DNA from 2 places in the Mesorhizobium sp. B2-4-13 genome. Region 1 is predicted to be linked to the other one. Evidence: riboswitches for the same ligand, from Rfam matches in the RefSeq annotation. Region 1 holds a riboswitch; the other holds the start of a gene.

The links. Region 1 has a riboswitch for thiamine pyrophosphate ahead of thiB (thiamine ABC transporter substrate binding subunit). Riboswitches for the same ligand answer to the same signal wherever they lie in the genome.
Region 2: another riboswitch for thiamine pyrophosphate. It lies ahead of FJ936_RS22575 (YkoF family thiamine/hydroxymethylpyrimidine-binding protein); the one in region 1 lies ahead of thiB (thiamine ABC transporter substrate binding subunit).

Annotation. Positions count from the first base shown of each region.
Region 1 covers NZ_VFVB01000005.1:1,629-11,233, reverse strand. The annotation lists gene FJ936_RS15190 (ABC-F family ATP-binding cassette domain-containing protein) at 1-1,495, opposite strand, end outside; gene FJ936_RS15185 (thiamine diphosphokinase) at 1,497-2,156, opposite strand; TPP riboswitch at 2,243-2,357, shown strand; gene thiB (thiamine ABC transporter substrate binding subunit) at 2,401-3,399, shown strand; gene thiP (thiamine/thiamine pyrophosphate ABC transporter permease) at 3,514-5,097, shown strand; gene thiQ (thiamine ABC transporter ATP-binding protein) at 5,090-5,866, shown strand; gene FJ936_RS15165 (M48 family metalloprotease) at 6,096-7,565, shown strand; gene FJ936_RS15160 (RNA polymerase factor sigma-32) at 7,582-8,445, opposite strand; gene FJ936_RS15155 (amino acid ABC transporter substrate-binding protein) at 8,746-9,519, shown strand.
Region 2 covers NZ_VFVB01000008.1:285,137-294,741, reverse strand. The annotation lists gene FJ936_RS22620 (aconitase X) at 1-965, opposite strand, end outside; partial or broken gene FJ936_RS31285 (spermidine/putrescine ABC transporter ATP-binding protein) at 1,043-1,159, opposite strand; partial or broken gene FJ936_RS31280 (ABC transporter permease) at 1,217-1,385, opposite strand; gene FJ936_RS22605 (DUF3309 family protein) at 1,623-1,787, opposite strand; gene FJ936_RS22600 (hypothetical protein) at 2,018-2,662, opposite strand; gene FJ936_RS22595 (isoprenylcysteine carboxylmethyltransferase family protein) at 3,068-3,754, opposite strand; partial or broken gene FJ936_RS22590 (ABC transporter substrate-binding protein) at 3,959-4,976, opposite strand; gene FJ936_RS22585 (ABC transporter ATP-binding protein) at 4,969-5,736, opposite strand; gene FJ936_RS22580 (ABC transporter permease) at 5,733-6,596, opposite strand; gene FJ936_RS22575 (YkoF family thiamine/hydroxymethylpyrimidine-binding protein) at 6,559-7,167, opposite strand; TPP riboswitch at 7,158-7,271, opposite strand; gene FJ936_RS22570 (hypothetical protein) at 7,546-7,854, shown strand; gene FJ936_RS22565 (formyltransferase family protein) at 7,913-8,965, opposite strand; gene FJ936_RS30715 (putative RiPP precursor) at 9,062-9,151, opposite strand; gene msrA (peptide-methionine (S)-S-oxide reductase MsrA) at 9,304-9,605, opposite strand, start outside.

The sequences.
Region 1 (9,605 bases):
GCTTGGTGCCGCCGCGCTGCGCCAGCATGTCGGAATAGCCGCCGGCATATTCGACCCAGCGGCCGCCGCCGTCCGGCGCGATGATGCTGGTGACTGTGCGGTCGAGGAAATCGCGGTCGTGGCTGACCAGGATGACGGTGCCGGCAAAACCGGCGACCAGTTCCTGCAGCAGTTCCAGCGTCTCCATGTCGAGATCATTGGTCGGCTCATCGAGAACCAGGAGGTTTGCTGGCCGTGCCAGCACGCGCGCCAGGATCAGCCGCGCCCGTTCGCCGCCGGACAGCTCGCGCACCGGCGTGCGGGCCTGTTCCGGCTTGAACAGGAAATCCTTCATATAGGACACGACATGGCGCTGCTCGCCATTGATGACGAGGTTCTCGCCGCGCCCGTCGGTCAGATATTGCGCCAGCGTCTCTTGCGGGTCGACCGCCTCGCGCTTCTGGTCGAGCGTGGCGATCTCCAGATTGGTGCCAAGCCGTATCGAACCCGCGTCCGGCGCCAATTCGCCGGTCAGCATCTTCAGAAGTGTCGTCTTGCCGGCGCCGTTCGGCCCGACAAGGCCGACGCGGTCGCCGCGCTGGATGCGGGTCGAGAACCCCTTGACGACGGTGAGGTCGCCAAAGCTCTTCTCGATGTTCTTGGCCTCGATCACCAGCTTGCCGGATTCGGCGGCGTCGCTTGCCACCATTATCGCGGTGCCTTCGGCGCCGCGATGGCCGCGAAAACGCTGGCGCATGGTCTGCAACTCGCCTAGGCGCCGCATGTTGCGCTTGCGCCGCGCCGTCACCCCGTAGCGCAGCCAGTGCTCCTCGCGCACGATCTGGCGGCCGAGCTTGTGCTGTTCGCGCTCTTCCTCTTCCAGCACCAGGTCGCGCCATTCCTCGAAATGGCCAAAGCCCTTGTCCAGCCTGCGCGTCTGGCCGCGATCGAGCCAGACTGTGGCGCGCGACACGCGCTCGAGGAAGCGGCGGTCATGCGAGATGACGATGAGCGCCGAGGAGGTCCGGACGAGCTCTTCTTCCAGCCATTCGATGACAGATAAATCAAGATGGTTAGTCGGCTCATCAAGAAGCAGGATGTCGGGCTCCGGCGCCATGACGCGGGCAAGCGCGGCGCGCCTGGCCTCTCCGCCGGACAGGTCGCCAGGCCGTTCTTCGCCCGACAGGCCGAGATGCTCCATCAGATAGCTGGCGCGGTAGGGATCGTCGGCGGGCCCGAGCCCGGCCTCGACATAGGCGCGCACGGTTGCAAAGCCGTCCATGTCGGGCATTTGCGGCAGATAACGCACCGTCGCCGAAGGCTGGCGGAACACCTCGCCGTCCTGTGGTTCGATCAGGCCGGCGGCGATCTTGAGCAGCGTCGACTTGCCGGACCCGTTGCGGCCGACCAGCGCGATCTTGTCGCCGGCCGAAGCGGTCAAGGCGGCGCCGTCGAGCAGCGGCGCGCCGCCGAAGGTCAGTCTTATCCCGTCGAGATTGAGAAGAGGCGGGGCCATGTCAGCTTTCGGGCAATGGATAGGGATGGGCGAGCAGCAGCGCGCGGCCATGGCCGAGCGCGATGTCGAGGCGGCCCCCGGTCTTGCCGAACTTGACCTCGTTGGAAATGGTCAGCGACGAACCGAACGCCACCTCGACCTTGTCGAGCGGCCATTTGGCGCCGGTGACGGTCAGGCCGGAGAGTTCGGAGAAGCCGAGAATCGAGAACAGCGTGCCGTCGGCATAATCGAAGCCGGCCCTGCCGGGCAGCAAGGGAACACCTTCCTGGGCGCCGCTGGTCAGAAACACATCCATTCCGGCTTCGGCCAGCCGCAGGCCAAGCGCCAGATGCAGGAAGGCGTGGTCGGCGCGCTTGCCGCCGAAGGCGCCCGCTAGCACAAGGCGGGTCGCCCCGCGCTCCAGTGCGGCCGCGATCGCCAGTTCGCCGTCGGTCTTGTCCTTTTCCGCCGGGAAGGTTTGCCGCGGCACGGCGGCGAGGTCGGCGGGCAGATCAGCCGGGACCGAGTCGAAATCACCCACCCACAGTTCCGGCACGAGGCCCAGCATCCGCGCATGGCCGATGCCGGCGTCGGCAGCGATGACGCGCGAGCCTTCGACCTGGCGGTCGAGCCGAGGCGTGCGGATGAGGTCGCCGCCAAGCAGGATGGTGAATGTGCTCATATCCCGTCGCCTTACCAGCCCGGCACGGGAAACGGAAGGCGGCAAAGTCCCACTTGCGCGGGTCATCGGCCCGGCCTATGTGTCGAAACGCTCTAACGGGGTGCCGGACGCGAATTTCGCGGGCCGGCTGAGAGGCAGTGTCGCCAACCCGCTGAACCTGATCCGGTTTGTACCGGCGGAGGGATTAGACGTTTCGGACACTCCGACGCCTCAATTCCTTTCAACGCAAACGAAGGAGGCGCCGATGCGCACGCTTTTATATTTTCTGATCGCCGCCACGGCAGTGACCCTGTCCGGGCCGGCCTTGGCCAAGGATAAGCTCACCGTCTACACCTATGAGAGCTTCACCGCCGACTGGGGTCCAGGTCCCGTGGTGAAGAAGGAATTCGAGGCAGAATGCGGCTGCGATCTCGAGTTCGTCTCGGTCGCCGATGGCGTGGCGCTGCTCAACCGCGTCAAGCTGGAAGGCGCTTCGACCAAAGCCGACATCGTGCTCGGTCTCGACACCAATCTCACCGCCGATGCCAAGGCCTCGGGCCTGTTCGCGCCACATGGCGCAATAACGGACGTCAACGTGCCGGGTGGCTGGAGCGACGATACTTTTGTTCCCTTCGACTATGGCTACTTCGCCGTCGTCTACGATACCCAGAAGCTGAAATCGCCGCCGAAAAGCCTGAAGGATTTGGTCGAGGGTAGCGCCGACGACAAGATCGTCATCCAGGACCCGCGCACATCGACGCCCGGTCTTGGCCTGCTGTTGTGGGTGAAGTCGGTCTATGGCGACAAGGCGCCGGAGGCCTGGGCCAAGCTCAAGACCAAGGTGCTGACCGTGACGCCGGGCTGGAGCGAGGCCTATGGCCTGTTCACCAAGGGCGAGGCGCCGATGGTGCTGTCCTACACCACCTCGCCGGCCTACCACATGGTCGCCGAGAACACCGAGCGCTATCAGGCGGCGTCGTTCGAGGAAGGTGAATATCTGCAGATCGAGGTCGCGGGCATCACCACGGCCGGCGCCAAGAATCCGCTGGCGGAAAAGTTCATGGCCTTCATGACCGGGCCGAAATTCCAGGACGCCATCCCCGAGACCAACTGGATGTTCCCGGCCGGCAAGACCGACAAGCCGCTCAACCCCGCCTTCGACAAACTGGTCAAGCCGACCAAAACCTTGCTGTTCAGCCCGGAGGAGGTGGCGGCCAACCGCAAAGCCTGGGTCGATGAATGGCTGGCGGTGATGAGCAAGTAGGTTTTGTGGGCTAATCTCGTGAGATGAACGCTCTACGGCGACGCTCCACAAGCTTCACCCAATCGTTGACGGTGCGGCGTGCAAACCCGCTCTGATCCCCGCACCACAGCCGGCATGATAGGGCTCGCCGCCATCGCCATTTTGATCGGCGGCGCGTTTGCGGGGCTGCTTGTCGAAGGCGCTCGCGATTTTTCCGGCGCTTGGGCTGCGTTCGATCCCTACCTGTTCCGGGTCGTGCGCTTCACGCTCTGGCAGGCGGCCCTGTCGACGCTGCTCTCGGTCGGGCCGGCCCTGTTCGTGGCGCGGGCGCTGTCGCGGCATCCACGATTTTTCGGCCGTGCCTTCATCCTGCAGCTCTTCGCCGTGCCGCTGGCGCTGCCGGCGATCGTCGCGGCGCTCGGCATCCTGGCGCTCTATGGCCGCGCCGGCTATTTCTCCGGCTTTCTCAGCGCCGTCGGCGGCCAGGGTTGGCCGGGCATCTATGGCCTGTCCGGCATTCTCGTCGCCCATGTCTTCTTCAACCTGCCGCTGGCCACACGTCTGCTCCTCGAGGCGCTGCGGACCATTCCCTCCGACCAGTGGCGGCTGGCGAGCCAACTCGGCATGGGGGCGCAGCCGGCATTCCGGCTGATCGAATGGCCGACGCTGCGTGCTGCGCTGCCCGGTGTCGCCGGACTTGTCTTCATGCTGTGCATCACATCCTTCACCATCGTGCTGACGCTCGGCGGCGGGCCGGCCGCGACGACGCTCGAAGTCGGCATCTATCAGGCATTGCGCTTCGATTTCGATCCCGCGAGGGCTGTCGCGCTGACACTGCTGCAGATCGCCTTGACCTTCATCATGGTGCTGGCGTTGACCCGGCTCGGAGCCGACGTCGTCGCCGACATCAACCTGCCGGTCGCGCCGCGCCGCTATCTCTCCGTCAACAGGACCGAAGCCTGGCTGAATGCCACGCTCATCGTGTTGGCCTTGCTCTTCGTTGCCGGGCCGATGGTGGCGACCGTGGCGGCCGGACTTGGCGCCGACCTCGGCCGGCTTGCCGGCGAGGCCACTGTCCGTCAGGCGACGCTGACCAGTGCTGTGCTCGCTTTCCTTTCGGCCTTGCTTTCGGTGATGCTTTCGCTGGCATTGACCATGGCGCGCAGGGCGCTGGCGTCGAACCGCCGCTTCGGGGCAAGGACACTGCTCGAACATGCCACCGATACCGGCGCCGGGTTTGTCCTGGTCGTGCCGCCGATCGTCGTCGGCGCCGGCTGGTTCCTGTTGCTGCGCCATGTCGGCGATATCTTTGCCATCGCGCCGCTCATGGTCGTCACCGTCAACGCTGTCATGGCGATGCCTTTCGCGCTGCGCGCCATCCGTCCCGCCTATGATGCGGCAAGCGAGCGTCACGAGCGGCTTTGCGCGCAGCTCGGAATTTCCGGCTGGTCAAGACTGTGGCTGGTCGACTGGCCGACGTTGCGGCGCCCGCTGGCCACCGCTTTTGCCTTCGCCATGGCACTGTCGCTCGGCGATCTCGGCGTCATCGCCCTGTTCGGCAGTGATTCCGTGCAGACCTTGCCCTACCTTCTCCTGGCGCGCATGGGCAGCTACCGAACCGAGGACGCCGCCGGCTTGGCGCTGCTGCTCGGCCTTGTCTGCCTGGCACTGGTGCTGGCAGCGGACCGGCTGGGAAAGGAAACGGCCCGCAATGTCTGACGGGGCGGCTGGCGGCAAAGGGGTTTCGGTGCGGCTGGACAAGGTTTCGTTCAGCTATGGCGAGACGTTGTTCACCTTCGATGCCGAGTTCACGGCGGGGCAAATCACCGCGATCATGGGACCGAGCGGCTCCGGAAAGTCGACGCTGCTCAATCTGGTGGCCGGGTTCGAGCCGCCGCGATCCGGTCGCGTGCTGATCGGCGGGGCCGATGTCAGCACCGCGCCACCGGCGACGCGGCCAGTGTCGATGGTTTTTCAGGAAAACAACCTTTTCGCGCATCTTTCCGTCGAGCAGAATGTCGGGCTCGGCCGTTCGCCATCGTTGCGGCTGGCCGAAGCCGATCGCGCTGCGATCGCCGATGCGCTTGCGCGCACCGGCCTTGCCGGCAAGGAGAAGCGGCTGCCGCGCGAACTTTCCGGCGGCGAGCGCCAGCGCGTCGCCCTGGCTCGCGTGCTGGTGCGTGACCGCCCGGTGCTGCTGCTCGACGAGCCCTTCGCTTCGCTTGGGCCCGCCTTGCGAGACGATATGCTCGACCTGGTTGCCGGCCTGCATGCCGAGCGTGGCATGACGGTGCTGTTCGTCACGCATCAGCCGCAAGATGCCCGCCGCATGGGTCAGAGGGTGGTGTTTCTCGAGAACGGCGCGGTCGCCGCTATCGGCACGGCGGATGATTTCTTTGCCGGGGCTGGTCCGGAGGCATTCCGGCGCTATATCGGAGCCGGGGCCGGGGATTCCTTATCACGAGATATTGCCCGGAAGCGGACATAATTTACGCTCAAACCGGCCCGATGCGATGTGGCGCTTGCTTGCCATGACTGGAGTAGTGTGGCTAGGTCCGCTCGATACCGGTCCGGCACAGGCCGTGATTTGCCTACAGCTTCCGCCGCATGCTCCGAGGGGCGCGTGACGGATACTGTAGCAGTTTGTTTTGCGCATGTGGTCATGCGCAGGGACCTGAAAGGAAGCCGTTCTGGCGATCGGCGTTGACAGGCTACGAATGAACCCGCTGGCGCGCTTTCTGGCGCTGGCCGGCTTTGCCGTGGCGCTGGCAAGCTGCCAGATGTTCACGCCTCCGGAAGTCCAGGAATCAGGCTTCCAGCCATCCGACAAGCCGATCACGGTCGACAATGTCGCCGCCAACAACAAGCTCGCGGAGCTCGCCAAGGCGCAGCATCCGCGCATCCTGGCGACCTATGGCGGCGAATATTCCGATCCCAAGCTCGAACGCATGGTCGCCAAGGTGGTCGGCAATCTGACCGTGGTGTCGGCGAACCCGACCCAGACCTATCGCATCACCATCCTCAATTCGCCCAACGTCAACGCCTTCGCGCTGCCGGGCGGCTATCTCTACATAACGCGCGGCCTCTTGGCGCTGGCCAATGATTCGTCCGAGCTCGCCGCCGTCATCGCGCATGAGATGGGCCACGTCACCGCCAATCATGGGCTGCAGCGCCAGCAGCTGGAGGCCGAGGAAGGTCTGGCGACCAAGGTCGTTTCCGATGTGCTTGGCGACAGCCCGACCGCCAAGGCTGCACTCATCCGCGGCAAGCTCAGGCTGGCGCAGTTCTCGCGCAACCAGGAGCTTGAGGCTGACGCCATCGGCATAAAGTCGATCGGCGAAGCCGGCTATGATCCCTATGCCGCCGGCCGCTTCCTGCAGTCGATGTCGGCCTATACCGATTTCCGCTCGATCAGCGGCGCCACCGACGCCAGCCTCGACTTCCTGGCGACGCACCCCAACACGCCGCAACGCATCGATTTGGCACAGCGGCACGCCCGCCAGTTCGGTGCGCCCGGCTTCGGTACACGCGACCGCGATTCCTTCCTCGCCGGCATAGACGGCCTGCTTTACGGCGACACGCCGGAAGAAGGCTATGTGCGCGGCGAAACCTTCCTGCATCCAGGCTTGGGCGTGTCGTTCACGGTGCCGGACGGTTTCATCATCGACAATTCGGCGGCGGCTGTGACGGCGACCGGTCCCGGCGACATAGCGATCCGCTTCGACGGCGTTTCGATCGACAAGAACCGCGCCCTGACCGACTATATCAGAAGCGGCTGGGTGGCCGGCCTCGACGACAGCACCGTCAAGCAGGAAACCATCAACGGCAATGAGGCGGCGACTGCGCATGCAGGCGCCGAAGGCTGGCAGTTCGATATCGCTGTGATCCGCGCCGGCGGCCAGGTCTACCGATTGCTGACCGCGGCCCCCTCGGCCAGCACCTCGCTTGAAACGGTGGCGCGCTCGGTCAGCGGCTCCTTCCGCATCCTCAGCCCCGCCGAGAAGGCGGCACTGAAGCCACTGCATATTCGTGTGCTCACCGTGCAGCCGGGACAGACCATGGGATCGCTTGCCGCGCAGATGGTTGGCGTCGACCGCAAGCTCGACCTGTTCCGCGTGCTCAATGCGCTGTCGCCGGGGGCCGCGGTTTCGGCCGGCGACAAGGTCAAGATCGTCACCGACAAATAAAAGCCCGAGCGGGAGATCAGGCGGCGGTCGCCATGAATTCCGGATTCTGCTTCACCAGCGCGACTTTGAGCTTTTCCATGGCGCGCGCCTCGATCTGGCGGACACGTTCCTTGGAGATGCCGAGCGTCTCGCCGAGCGCCTCGAGCGTGGCCCCCTCGTCATTCAGCCGGCGTTCCTCGATGATCCTGAGTTCGCGCGCGTTGAGCGCGTGAAGCGCTTCCTTCAGCCAAAGCGAGCGGCGCGCGACATCGATCTTGTCGCCGACAATTTCGTCCGGCAAGGGATCGTCCGAGACCAGGAAATCCATCCGCTCGGTGCCGCCCGCATCGTCGGCCAGCGGCACGTTCAGCGAAGAATCCGGAGCCGACAGCCGTGAATCCATCATCGCCACATCAGCCTCGGATACACCAAGCGCAACCGAAACCTCGCGGTAGAGATTTGTGTTGGAGAGCGGCTCGGCGCCGTTCGCGAGACGCGCACGCAAGCGTCTGAGATTGAAGAACAGGGCCTTTTGCGCCGAACTGGTGCCACCACGCACAATCGACCAGTTGCGCAGGATGTAGTCCTGCATCGAGGCGCGGATCCACCACGTCGCGTAGGTCGAGAACCGCACCTCGCGCTCCGGTTCGAAACGGGCGGCGGCCTCGAGCAGTCCGACATGGCCCTCCTGAACCAGATCGCCGAGCGGCAGTCCGTAATGGCGGAATTTCGAGGCCATGGAAATGACCAGCCGCATGTGGGCGACGGTGATGCTGTGCAGCGCATTCTGGTCGTTGTCTTTCTTCCAGAGCAATGCCAGCCGATGCTCTTCCTCGCGCTCGAGATAGGGCGCCTTCATTGCCGCGCGGACCATGATCCGTCCTGCCGTGTCTTCCATCATAAGGCGCTCCGTGGCTCGGCGAGGCAAATGGCAGACACCGGCTTGAAATGACGGCGGCGTGCCCTACAACAGCCAAAACTGTCATGCGCGAGAAAGGTTCCGCCGGTGCGGGCAGGGCGAGCGCTAGCGTCGCGCAGCTGTCTGCAACTTCCGAGCCTGCGAATGAATTCCTTCCGGAGAATTTGATTTCTGGAACACGCTCTCTTTGAAATTTCATTCCTTATTTTTTCGACCTGCATCTGTCATTTTCCAACCCTCACAACATGCCGGGTTACCGGCCAAGGACGGGATCACAGAAAAATGAAATGGCTCAAGTCACTCATCATCGCCGGAACGTTGCAGGCCCTGGCCGTCGCATCGGGCCACGCCGGCGCCAATCTCGACCACATCAAGCAGGCCGGAATCATCAAGGTCGGTACGGAGGGCACCTACGCTCCCTTCACCTACCATGACGCTTCCGGCGCGCTGGTTGGCTTCGATGTCGAGATCGCCAAGGCGATCGCCGATAAGCTCGGCGTCAAGGCTGAGTTCCTCGAAGGCAAGTGGGACGGGCTGATCGCCGGCCTCGACGTCAACCGTTATGATGCCGTCATCAACGAAGTCGGCATCACCGACGCCCGCAAGGCCAAGTACGACTTTTCCGATCCCTATATCGCCTCCAAGGCAGTGCTGATCGTGCGCGGCGACAACACCGACATCAAGAGCTTCGCCGACCTCAAGGGCAAGAAGTCGGCGCAGTCGCTGACATCCAATTTCGGCAAGCTGGCCGAGTCCAATGGCGCCGAACTGGTCGGCACCGACGGCTTCGACCAGTCGATCCAGCTGCTTTTGACCGGCCGTGCGGACGCTACCATCAATGACAGCCTGTCGTTCCTCGACTTCAAGAAGCACAAGCCCGACGCCAATGTGAAGATCGCTGCCCAGGAAGAGAATGCCGATTACTCCGGCGTCATCGTGCGCAAGGGCGATCCGGAGCTGGTCGCGGCCATCAACAAGGCGCTGGCCGACATCAAGGCGGACGGCACCTACCAGAAGATCGCCGACACCTATTTCGGCCAGGACGTCTCGAAGTAATTCACCAAGCGGGGCCGGCTGTCGTCCTGCGACGTATCCAGCGGCGAGTCGTCTTTGACGGCTCGCCGCTTTTGTCGTGATATGGC
Region 2 (9,605 bases), on a different contig from region 1:
GGCGCCACCGCACGCAGCAGCGGCAACAGGCGCATCCATTCCTGGTGGGAAAAGTGCGGCGTGCCCAGTGACACGGCTGAAAGCAGCGCGCCGTCGGGCACTCCAGACAGTCTGGCCAGCGCATGGTCGATATCGGCGCGGCTGATGCGGATCGTCTCTTCCGGCGCATGGCCATGGAACGCCTCGTCGAGCGTCCGCGCTTCCGGCGTGATCGCGACCGCATGGAACAGCGCCACCGCGCCGGTCGTTGCCGCCGCCGCGCCCAGCGCCTTCAACTGGTCCTCGTCGCGCGGTTGCGGCAGACCGACGATCACAGGAATGCGGTCCCCACTGGCTTGCCCGATGATCAGCCCGACGCCGACGAACAGGCTGTCGCTCGGCTCCCCGTCGGCAACATCCAGCTCGAACAGGATGCGGCCGCGCCGGTTCTCGCTGAGATGCAGGCCCCAGCCCGGTGCGCGACCCGTCATGGCACAGCACAGGTCGATGAAATCGCCATAGCGGTTGGTGCGAGCGCCGATCACCGAATTGGCGAAAACGATGGCATTGGACTCGCCCCAGGCGATCTGCTGGCTGAATTCAGGCCGGAACCGCGTCTGGTAGGGGGCACAGGTGAATGTGGCCTGGCAGCCAAGTTCCAGATGCGCCGTCATCAACCGCCGCGCCGGCATTTCTTCAGCCGCCGGCATCTTGACCATGCCGGGATGAATAAGGTCGAACGACCCGACATTGAGCGTCGTCGGCACCCGGACACGTCCGCTTCCCTCGACCAGCCGCTCGACGAAATCGAGCCCTGCCTTGCCGTGATAGAGACAGCCATCGATATGGGCGCCTGAGATGTCGAGCAGGCTGCCGGCCCCAACCGCGTTCGAGAAGGCGACGAGGATTTTCATGGCGGCGGCCGCGGCTGGGCCTTGCTCGCCATCGAGCATGGATTGGTCGCGGGCCGTCAGGTCAAGCGTCATCAAGGTGCTCCGGGCTTAACTTGGGCCCGGCTATGCGTTCCTCATTGTCAGCGGTCTGGCAAGAGCCGAAACGACGATCAGCCCGCCGCCGCAATCAGCACTGTGCTCTCCGGCGACCAGCGCAGCACCACATCCTGACCTTCCACCAGCCTGTCGGCGCCAGTATTTTGGACGATGACTTTCAACGTCTGGCCGGCGCAGCCGCGAGGCCGAGCGAGCGCCCGGCTTCGATCAGCGAGTCGTCGATAGCCCGTCACCTCGAGGCCGAGGCGGAGTGAAGCCGGCAGCAGCGTCAGATAGAGATTCTGCGAGAAGAAGGCGGCGTAATTGCCCAGCGTGAACGCCCACGGCTTTCCCGTCAGCGGCAGGTCGGTCATGACGGAGAAAAAAGACCGTGGCCGAGAGCGGCAGAAAGACCGAAGGCAATCGCTTTGCAGAAGAACGAAAGCCCGCTCCGGGAACCGGGGCGGGCCTTGGAGGAGGATGAAGGGGTGGGACCCTCTCCTCTTGTTTCCACGGGGGGTGTGGACCGCAATCACCATACAGCCGTCCTGCGGGGCGCATGATCACAAGCCGGCCTGCTTCCATCACATTCCAGTGCACGCCGGCGCGGGTTCGCTCACGGGACCGCGACGCCGGCGACACAAGAGGAGCCGGCTAGATGCGTCCCAGGACGACAAGGATGATGACGATGATCAACACAAGTCCGAGACCGCCACCGCCATAGTAACCGGTTCCGTAGAACGGGCCACCGCCCAGACCGCTGAAGCCGCCGAGCAGCGCGAGGATTAGAATAATGATAAGTATCGTTCCGAGACCCATGGCCTTCCCTGCTCCTGAATGCGCGCTTTCGCGCTGGTTCAACATCGCGCCATTTCGGATGTCGCAAGGTATGAACGTTTTAGAGGGGCTGGCGTTCCGCTGGACTATTGCGGCTACGGAACACACAGCCCGCAACGCAGAAAGCCCGCCTGGACGGCGGGCTTTCCAACCGGCCGGAGGCCAGGAGAGTGCGGTCAGGCCTACGGCTGGTTCCGCAACCTCCCTCAGCCTCAGCGGCGTGCGATCAGCAGGCAGAGCTGCCGCAAGTCGCGGTCATAGGTCCCTTCGCTGCTGAGGACATCGACGCAGCGCTTCTTCATGCGCGTCACCTGCGAGCTTGACATCTGGGCCACGACACCAGGAACGTTGGGGTGATTGGGATTGGATGGGTTGTTCGGGTTGGACGGATTGCTGGGATTGGTGCCGTTGCCGATGCCCGCGCCGACACCAATGCCACCGGCGCCGCCAACACTGGCGCCAAGCCCCGCATTGATGCCACCCGTTCCGCCAACATTGGCACCGAGCCCGGCGTTGATGCCGCCCGAACCACCGATATTGGCGCCGGCTCCTGCATTGACGCCATTGCTGCCGCCGACCGACGCGCCGAGCCCGGCGCTGACGCCCCTCGAGCCGCCGACATTGGCGCCGGCTCCGGCATTGACGCCACCGCTGCCGCCGACCGAGGCACCGACGCCGGCATTGATGCCGCCACCGCCGCCGACCGAGGCGCCGACACCGGCATTGACACCGCCGCTACCGCCAACCGAGGCGCCGACACCGACGCCAAGACCTGCTGCGTTTGCTGGCACGGACAGAACCAAGACTATTGCACTACCCGCCAACACACTGGCGACTGTCTTGATGGTAAAGGCCATAACACTCTCCTGTTGTCGTTGCGCTAGGCAGTCGGCATGCAGCCGATTGCGATGGCAACTACGTCGAAGAGAGTTTTGAGTTTCAATTCACGCTATACATGTGAGCGGCATGGTATTAACTGTCGAAACAAGAAAGCGGTAATGATAATAAAAATATAATATACTTGTAGAAAATATCTAATGGCAGACGTTTGCAATGTCTATATTTTGAGAAGTTTACGAGAAAAAACGATTTAGATCCAGCTGTTGGAGAGCCGATGATTTGGTGCCAGGCTGCTTGCTACCGAACAGCCAGGATACAGCACCTCACCTGCGGAGCAGTTCCGGACCACTAGCCGCTAAGGAGCCCTGTTGGCCAACTCTGGATCAAACAGGACCGGCCACTCTCGCGTGACAGTCTGGCCTTCAGAATATCCGGTAAAACAGCCTATAGCGCACGCGCTCCATATAAGAGCGGTACTCCGGTTCCGCGGCAAGCAAGGCCTCCTCGCGCAGAATGCGGTACACCTGCAGATAGGTGATAACCGCATAGACGGCGAGATTGTAGAAGGAAAAGGCCGACAGCAGGTAAAGGACATGGCCGGTAAGGTAACCGGCATAGATCGGATGCCGCACCAGGCGGTAGGCGCCGCCGGTCATCACGCCGCGATTGGCGGGCAGGATGGCAAAGGAACGACCCAGCGACAGCTTTCCCCAGATGACGAACCACAGTGCCAGGAACTGCAGCGGCGCGGCGACATAGATGGGGATGATGGGGATGCCCGGTTCCATGGTGATCAAGGCGACACCAAAACTGGCGGTCACCGAAGCGACTACCGCAAGCGGGCTCCAGTCACGCGTCACCGGCCGCCGCGATAGCAGCAGCCAGGTAAAGGTGAGCGTCTCGGAGACCGCCACGAGCGCGATATTGAACCGGGTGGGATCCTGCACGAAGTGATACACGCCCCGGTACACAAACAGCGCGGCGCATGCGAGCGCACAAATGCGAAAGAAGCCTTCGCGCAAGTCGGCCAGGATCTCGCGCTTGCGCGCTTCGGATATCATCCCGCCCTGGTTGACGCGCGGAAGCGTTTCGCTTTTTGGTGCAAGCAAGGCAAGAACCCCGATCATCCCTCGGAGGGACCTTTGCACGCAACCATTGCTGTGCGGTTAACCGAGAAGATCATATCGGCATCAGAAACGGCGACGGCGCCGCCGAAAGAGACACAAGGCACGGCCGTGCAGATTGTCTCCGCTTCGAGGATCGCCAGGAATGGGTTTCGCCCGAGTTGATCCTCTCCTTAAGGGATTGGCCAGCTACCCCAGAAATGCGTTGCTGAAATACCTGGCGAAATCCGGGCTCTGCGGCAGAACCTTACCGTCGGCGTCGCGCAGAATGCCGGCGGCGAAGAGGTAGTTGCCGATCGCTTCCATCTTGGCAGGGTCCAACGTCCCGATGGCACCATTTTGCCCGCGTAGATAATTGCCCTCGAGCAGTGCCTTCAGCGAGGCGTGGACCAAGGCCGGATTCGTCAGGGCATCCTTGTTGGCGGCTATCAGCAGCGTGGCGGCCTCCCCTGGATGATCGACGGCGAATTGGTAACCGCGCCGCGTTGCCTGGATGAAGGATGACGACAATTCGGGGTTCGCCTGGAGATACGCTTCGCTCGAAGAGATAAGCGTGGTGTGCTCATCGGGGACGCCATGGTCGGCATAGACGAAACTGCGCTGCTTAACGCCCCTGAGTTCGGCTTCGACGCCCTCCCAGGTCGACACTTCCAGCGTGAAGTCGACCGAACCGTTGGCCAGCGCCTCGTAGGCGGAAGTGCCCAGCGTCACCGTCTCGAAATCGCCCTTGCCGCCGTCGTGACGGATGATGGTCGAGATCAGCGCGGTCTCCCAGGCGCTGCCGAAACCGCCATAGGTCAGGCCATCCAGATCTTTCGGGCTTTTGATTTCGCTGCGCGCGGCATTGAACACCAGCCGGCCTGTCTCGGACTGCACGACGGCATAGACGCCCTTTCAGATCGGCCCCCGCGGTCTTCTGGGTGAACAGGCTGATGGTGCCGTTGATCCCGAAATCGGCGACATGGTTGGCGACAAGCGTGCCGGCACCGGTATCGCTGTAGGGCAGGATGTCGACCTCGATGCCGGCTTCCCGATAAAATCCCTTATCGCGGGCGACGAACAGGCCGATGTGGTTGGTGTTGACCGTCCAGTCGAGGGCGACTGTGACCGTCCGCGTTGCCGCGAAGGAACGGCTCGATCCGGTGATCAGCGGTACGCTGCCGGCAAGGGTGAGCAGCAGGGCTTGCCTGCGCGTCAAGTCAATCATGGTCATGTCCTTTGGGTGGCTGGGGGTTGAGCAAAATGTCGAGAATCTCGGCCTCGAGTGCCCCGGCCTGCCGCGTGGCCGCGCTGGCGGAATCGCGCGGGCGCGGCAGCGGCACCTTGATCTCACGCACGACCCGGGCAGGCCGCGCGGACAGCACATAGATGCGGTCGGACAGGAACAGGGCTTCGCGCACGTCATGAGTGATCAGCAACGCCGTCCAGTGGTGGTGCCGCCACATCTGTTCGAGCCAGCGCTGCAGGGCCGCACGGGTCAGTGCGTCGAGCGCGCCGAACGGCTCGTCGAGCAGCAACATATCGCGTTCCTGCACCACGGTACGTAAAAGCGCCGTGCGCTGGCGCATGCCGCCCGAGATCTGCGCTGGAAAGTGCCACTCGAAGCCGGCAAGGCCGAATTCGGCAAACAGCGGAGCCACACGCTTCCGTGCCGCCTTGCGGCTGACGCCTTGCACCTCGAGTCCGAGCGTGGTGTTGTCGAGGATGCGCCGCCACGGCATCAGCGCGTCGCGCTGCGGCATGAAGGCGTAATGCCTGCCGTGATCGTCGAGCGGCACGCCGTTGAAGAACATCTCACCCTCGCCATGCTCGGCGCCGGTCAGAAGCTGGAACAGCGTCGACTTGCCGGCTCGCGAAGGTCCAAGGATCGAGACGAATTCGCCGGCATCCACACGAAGCGAAATGTCGGCGAGCACATCGAGCCCGCCAAACGCCTTGCGAACATGCCGCAATTCGAGCCGGCTCATGCTTCTGGACCTTTTCCAGGGCCTTGCCTGCCAGCGGCTCGTTCCCAGGGCATGGCAAGACGCTGCAGCAGCATCGTCAGCCCGAACAGGACAAGGGTGAGCGCTGCGCTGACGCAGACAGCGGCGAGCACCAGGTCGGGACGGAAATTGTTCTTGGCGTTGAGCATGTAGATGCCCAGCCCTTTGGCCGCGCCCGCATATTCGGCGAAAATGGCGCCGACGACGGCATAGGTGATGGATATCCTGAGGCCAGCGAAGAAATAAGGCAGCGCCGAAGGTAATCGTGCCAGCATGAAGACACGCCAACGCCCTGCTCCCATGGCACGCAGCATCTGACCGATCTCCACCTCGGTAGCCTCGTAGCCCTGTACCAGCGCGACCAGCATCGGGAAGAAGGTGACCAGCGCCACCAGCATGATCTTGGGCGTCAGCCCGAAGCCGAACCACAGCACCACCAATGGCGCGATGGCGACCAGCGGCAAAGTCTGGCTGACTATGAAGATGGGAAACAGCGCTCGCCGCAAAGGCTGGAAGAAGTCGACCAGCATCGACAGCGCGAAGGCGGCACTGAGCGAACAGGCAAAACCGATCAGCGTGGCGCGGACCGTGGGAATGGCGTTGTCGACCAAGGCTTCCCGATTGAGCATCGCCTGTTCGAAGACGCGCGAGGGCGCCGGCAGAACCGTCGGCTTGATGCCGGAAATGTTTGCGTACAGTTCCCAGGCCACGAGCACCAAACCGATCGATATCACGGCCGGCGCTGTTTTTGCGAAGAAGCCCGCGACGTTACGCGGGTTGAATGACGATGAGACCACGAGCGGTTCAGACGGCGGTGGGACTGTTGGCCGAGACCGTGACATCGAGGGTTACATGGCCGGCGCCGGGCCCGAAGCGGCAGAAAGCTTCATCGAGGGCCGAGAAGATCGCGCCGGCATCGCCGCGCAGCTTGGTGCAGAAATTCTTGGAGCGATCGTAGACGCCGGACTGCTTCAGGAAATCTATGCAGCCATAGATTTCGTCCATGTGGTCGTCAGTGCCCATCACATAGAGCGAGAACTGCGCCGCCGCCGGCTGGCCAGTGGCCGGCGCGCCGCGCACTGCGGTGATGGCGGCTTGCTTGCGCGGGCCGAGTGGCCCGGCAGGTCCGCCGAACGTGTCGGAGCGGCAGATCGGATCGTCCGGCTCGCCTGGGCAGCCACGCGAAATGGTGGCTGACAGCACGCAATGCCTGCCGCTGCCAGACGCGGCCACGAAAAGATCGCGCAGCGCCGGGAATAACACCTCGGGCGCCCCGACCAGCAAGGTCGAAATGTCGTCGGTCTCGATCCTGAGCTTATCGCGGTACGGATCGAGCGCGCCGAGCGCGCCCAGAATGATGCCGACGAAATCGTCGGCCATTGGATATAGGGAAACCTGTGCGCCTGAAAACATCGCCCGCCTCGCTCCGCTGGTATTACCCAGATCAGCTTCTAGGGTCTGTGGGCTTGCCGCCCCCGTCTCAGCCCCGACCGTACGGAGCACCCCTGTGGATAGGCGCGTTAAAGCATCATTCGGACGGTTGGGAAAGCTGTTTTTTGGCAAGCCGCGCTAAAGCATTGCCCGAGCTCCAGGGCAATTGGACATCGCCGGCGCGGAAATTTGTCTGGAACCTTCGCCATTCCGAGGGGTTGTCCCACCAGTCGCTGGACGCGATTCCAGGACCAATTTTCCGTTCGGGATTGTGTCAAAACAAGAGATAGAGCGGTTCATGATTTCCGCGAAACCATGCACCGTTCCCGGCGACGAGTTCACAGAAAATGGAGACAAATCATGTTCATGAAAATCCTCGCGGCTTCCGCCTTCACCGTTGCCGTTGCAACATCCGCCATGGCGCAAAGCAATAGCGCAGCGGGCGCGGATGGGTCCGGCGGTAGCGGCAAGTCCGTCACTGTGGACCCAAGCACCCCGGCTTCACCCAGTACGATCGATCCGGGCGCGACCAACAGCACGACCACCACGCCGGGCGACATGAATTCCAATGCGGACAAGAATTGCCCGACCAACCCGCAGGGTGCACAGACGGACGCCAACGGCAACGCCACAGCGCCGACCGTGAATGACAACAACTGCGGAAAGTAGTTTACCATCGCGATATGGGAACCGCGGACGCAGTTTCCGCGGTTCCCACTATTGGGATTCAGTGTCCGCGACTACTCGCTGGCGGCTGTGGTGCCGCTTCACTGCCCACCCGGCCAAAGACCCTTAATTCAGCGTACGGTTTGCCGGCCCGGGGGCGTGGGAACGAGGCGTATATTTTCATCAGCCGTTTGAGCAGGCGCCCGTAGGTGAGGTGCCGAACCCGGCCGTTGTCAAGATCGAACTCCACCGTCCCACATCGCCTTACCGGACCCTTTCCGGTTGGCGGACCCAGTCGCCTGACCTGGAAGGCCAGCCTGACCTGGCGGTCGGCGACATCCAGATAGATACCGGGTTTAGCGCCCAATACGTGCCACATCCGGGCAACGTGCCCGATCGACATGTCGGACGAAATCGCCATGTGGTCCCGCTCAAGTCGAGCCCAGACGAAATCACCGGCTGGCTGCCGCATCCCCGACACCAGATTCTTGCAATAGGCTGGCGCCACCTCGCGCACCAACCGGCGCATAGCGCTCGCCACGCTGTCCACCATATCCCGCCGCGATGCCCAGTCTGCTTCGGTGAACGGCACTTGTCCGAGGATGTCGCCGTCGTCGAAATTGGCCGACATCCTATGCAGTGTCACGCCGCCATGGACGGCATGCTGGCCATCCGCGACAAGACGATGGAGAGGATGCGGCCCCCGGTAGTTGGGCAGCAGCGCCGGATGAAAATTAAGCCCGCCCTTGGGAAAGAGGTCGAGCAGCTGCTGCGGGATCAAGGTCGGGAAAGCGAAGCAGATCAGCACATCCGCGGCGATGTCAGGCAATTGGCGGGCAAGCTCGTTCCAGTCGTAAGGCCGGCGGAATTCGATCAGCTTTACCGGCGTGTTGCCGAGATAGCGCCTGAGCAGAAGCCGGCGCCTCAGCCTGCGCCGAAAATTGCCAAGGCTGAAGCCTCTGGATGGGCGTTGAAAACCAGGCACGATGATCGCACCAACACGGTTTCCCGCGTCGATCCATCCGGAAAGCAGCGGCCCGGTATAAGCAGAAACATCCAGGATGAAAATTGCAGTGAGTTGCCCGGCGCGTGCCGCGGGTTCGGAAGAAATCATCTTTTCAAGCCCAGCGGGGCAAGACGTAGCCTGCCCGCGCCAGCAATTCGATCACCGCTAGAACTCGGCCAGCCGCCCGAAAGCCAGCCTAGCCGGTCAGGCTGCCTTGGAAGAAAGCGGTCCCGCCGCAACACTTGAGAGTCTTTCCCGCTTCACCAACACCGGCTTTTCGTAGATCTTCTTCATGCTCATCCCCGATGATCAATCAACCTGCGCAGTTGGCCAGCAACGCAGCGAACTGTCAACCGCCGGACGGCGGCTAACAGCCCCAATGCGTATGATCCTTGGCAATCGACGAGCGTTTACACCCAACCTGCTGCCAAAACGGCTGGTGAGCCTTATGAAACCGCCTTTTCACGAACCGGCAGCTTCCAGCCTGGTCTGACGAAATGGCAGGTGTAGCCGTTGGGATATTTCTCGAGATAGTCCTGGTGCTCGGGTTCGGCCTCCCAGAACGCTCCGGCCGGCGCAAGTTCGGTGACGACCTTGCCGGGCCACAGGCCGGAGGCGTCGACATCGGCGATGGTGTCCTCCGCCACACGCTTCTGCTCCTCATCGGTGTAGTAGATTGCGGAGCGATAGCTCATGCCGACATCGTTTCCCTGGCGATTGCGCGTCGTCGGATCATGTATCTGGAAGA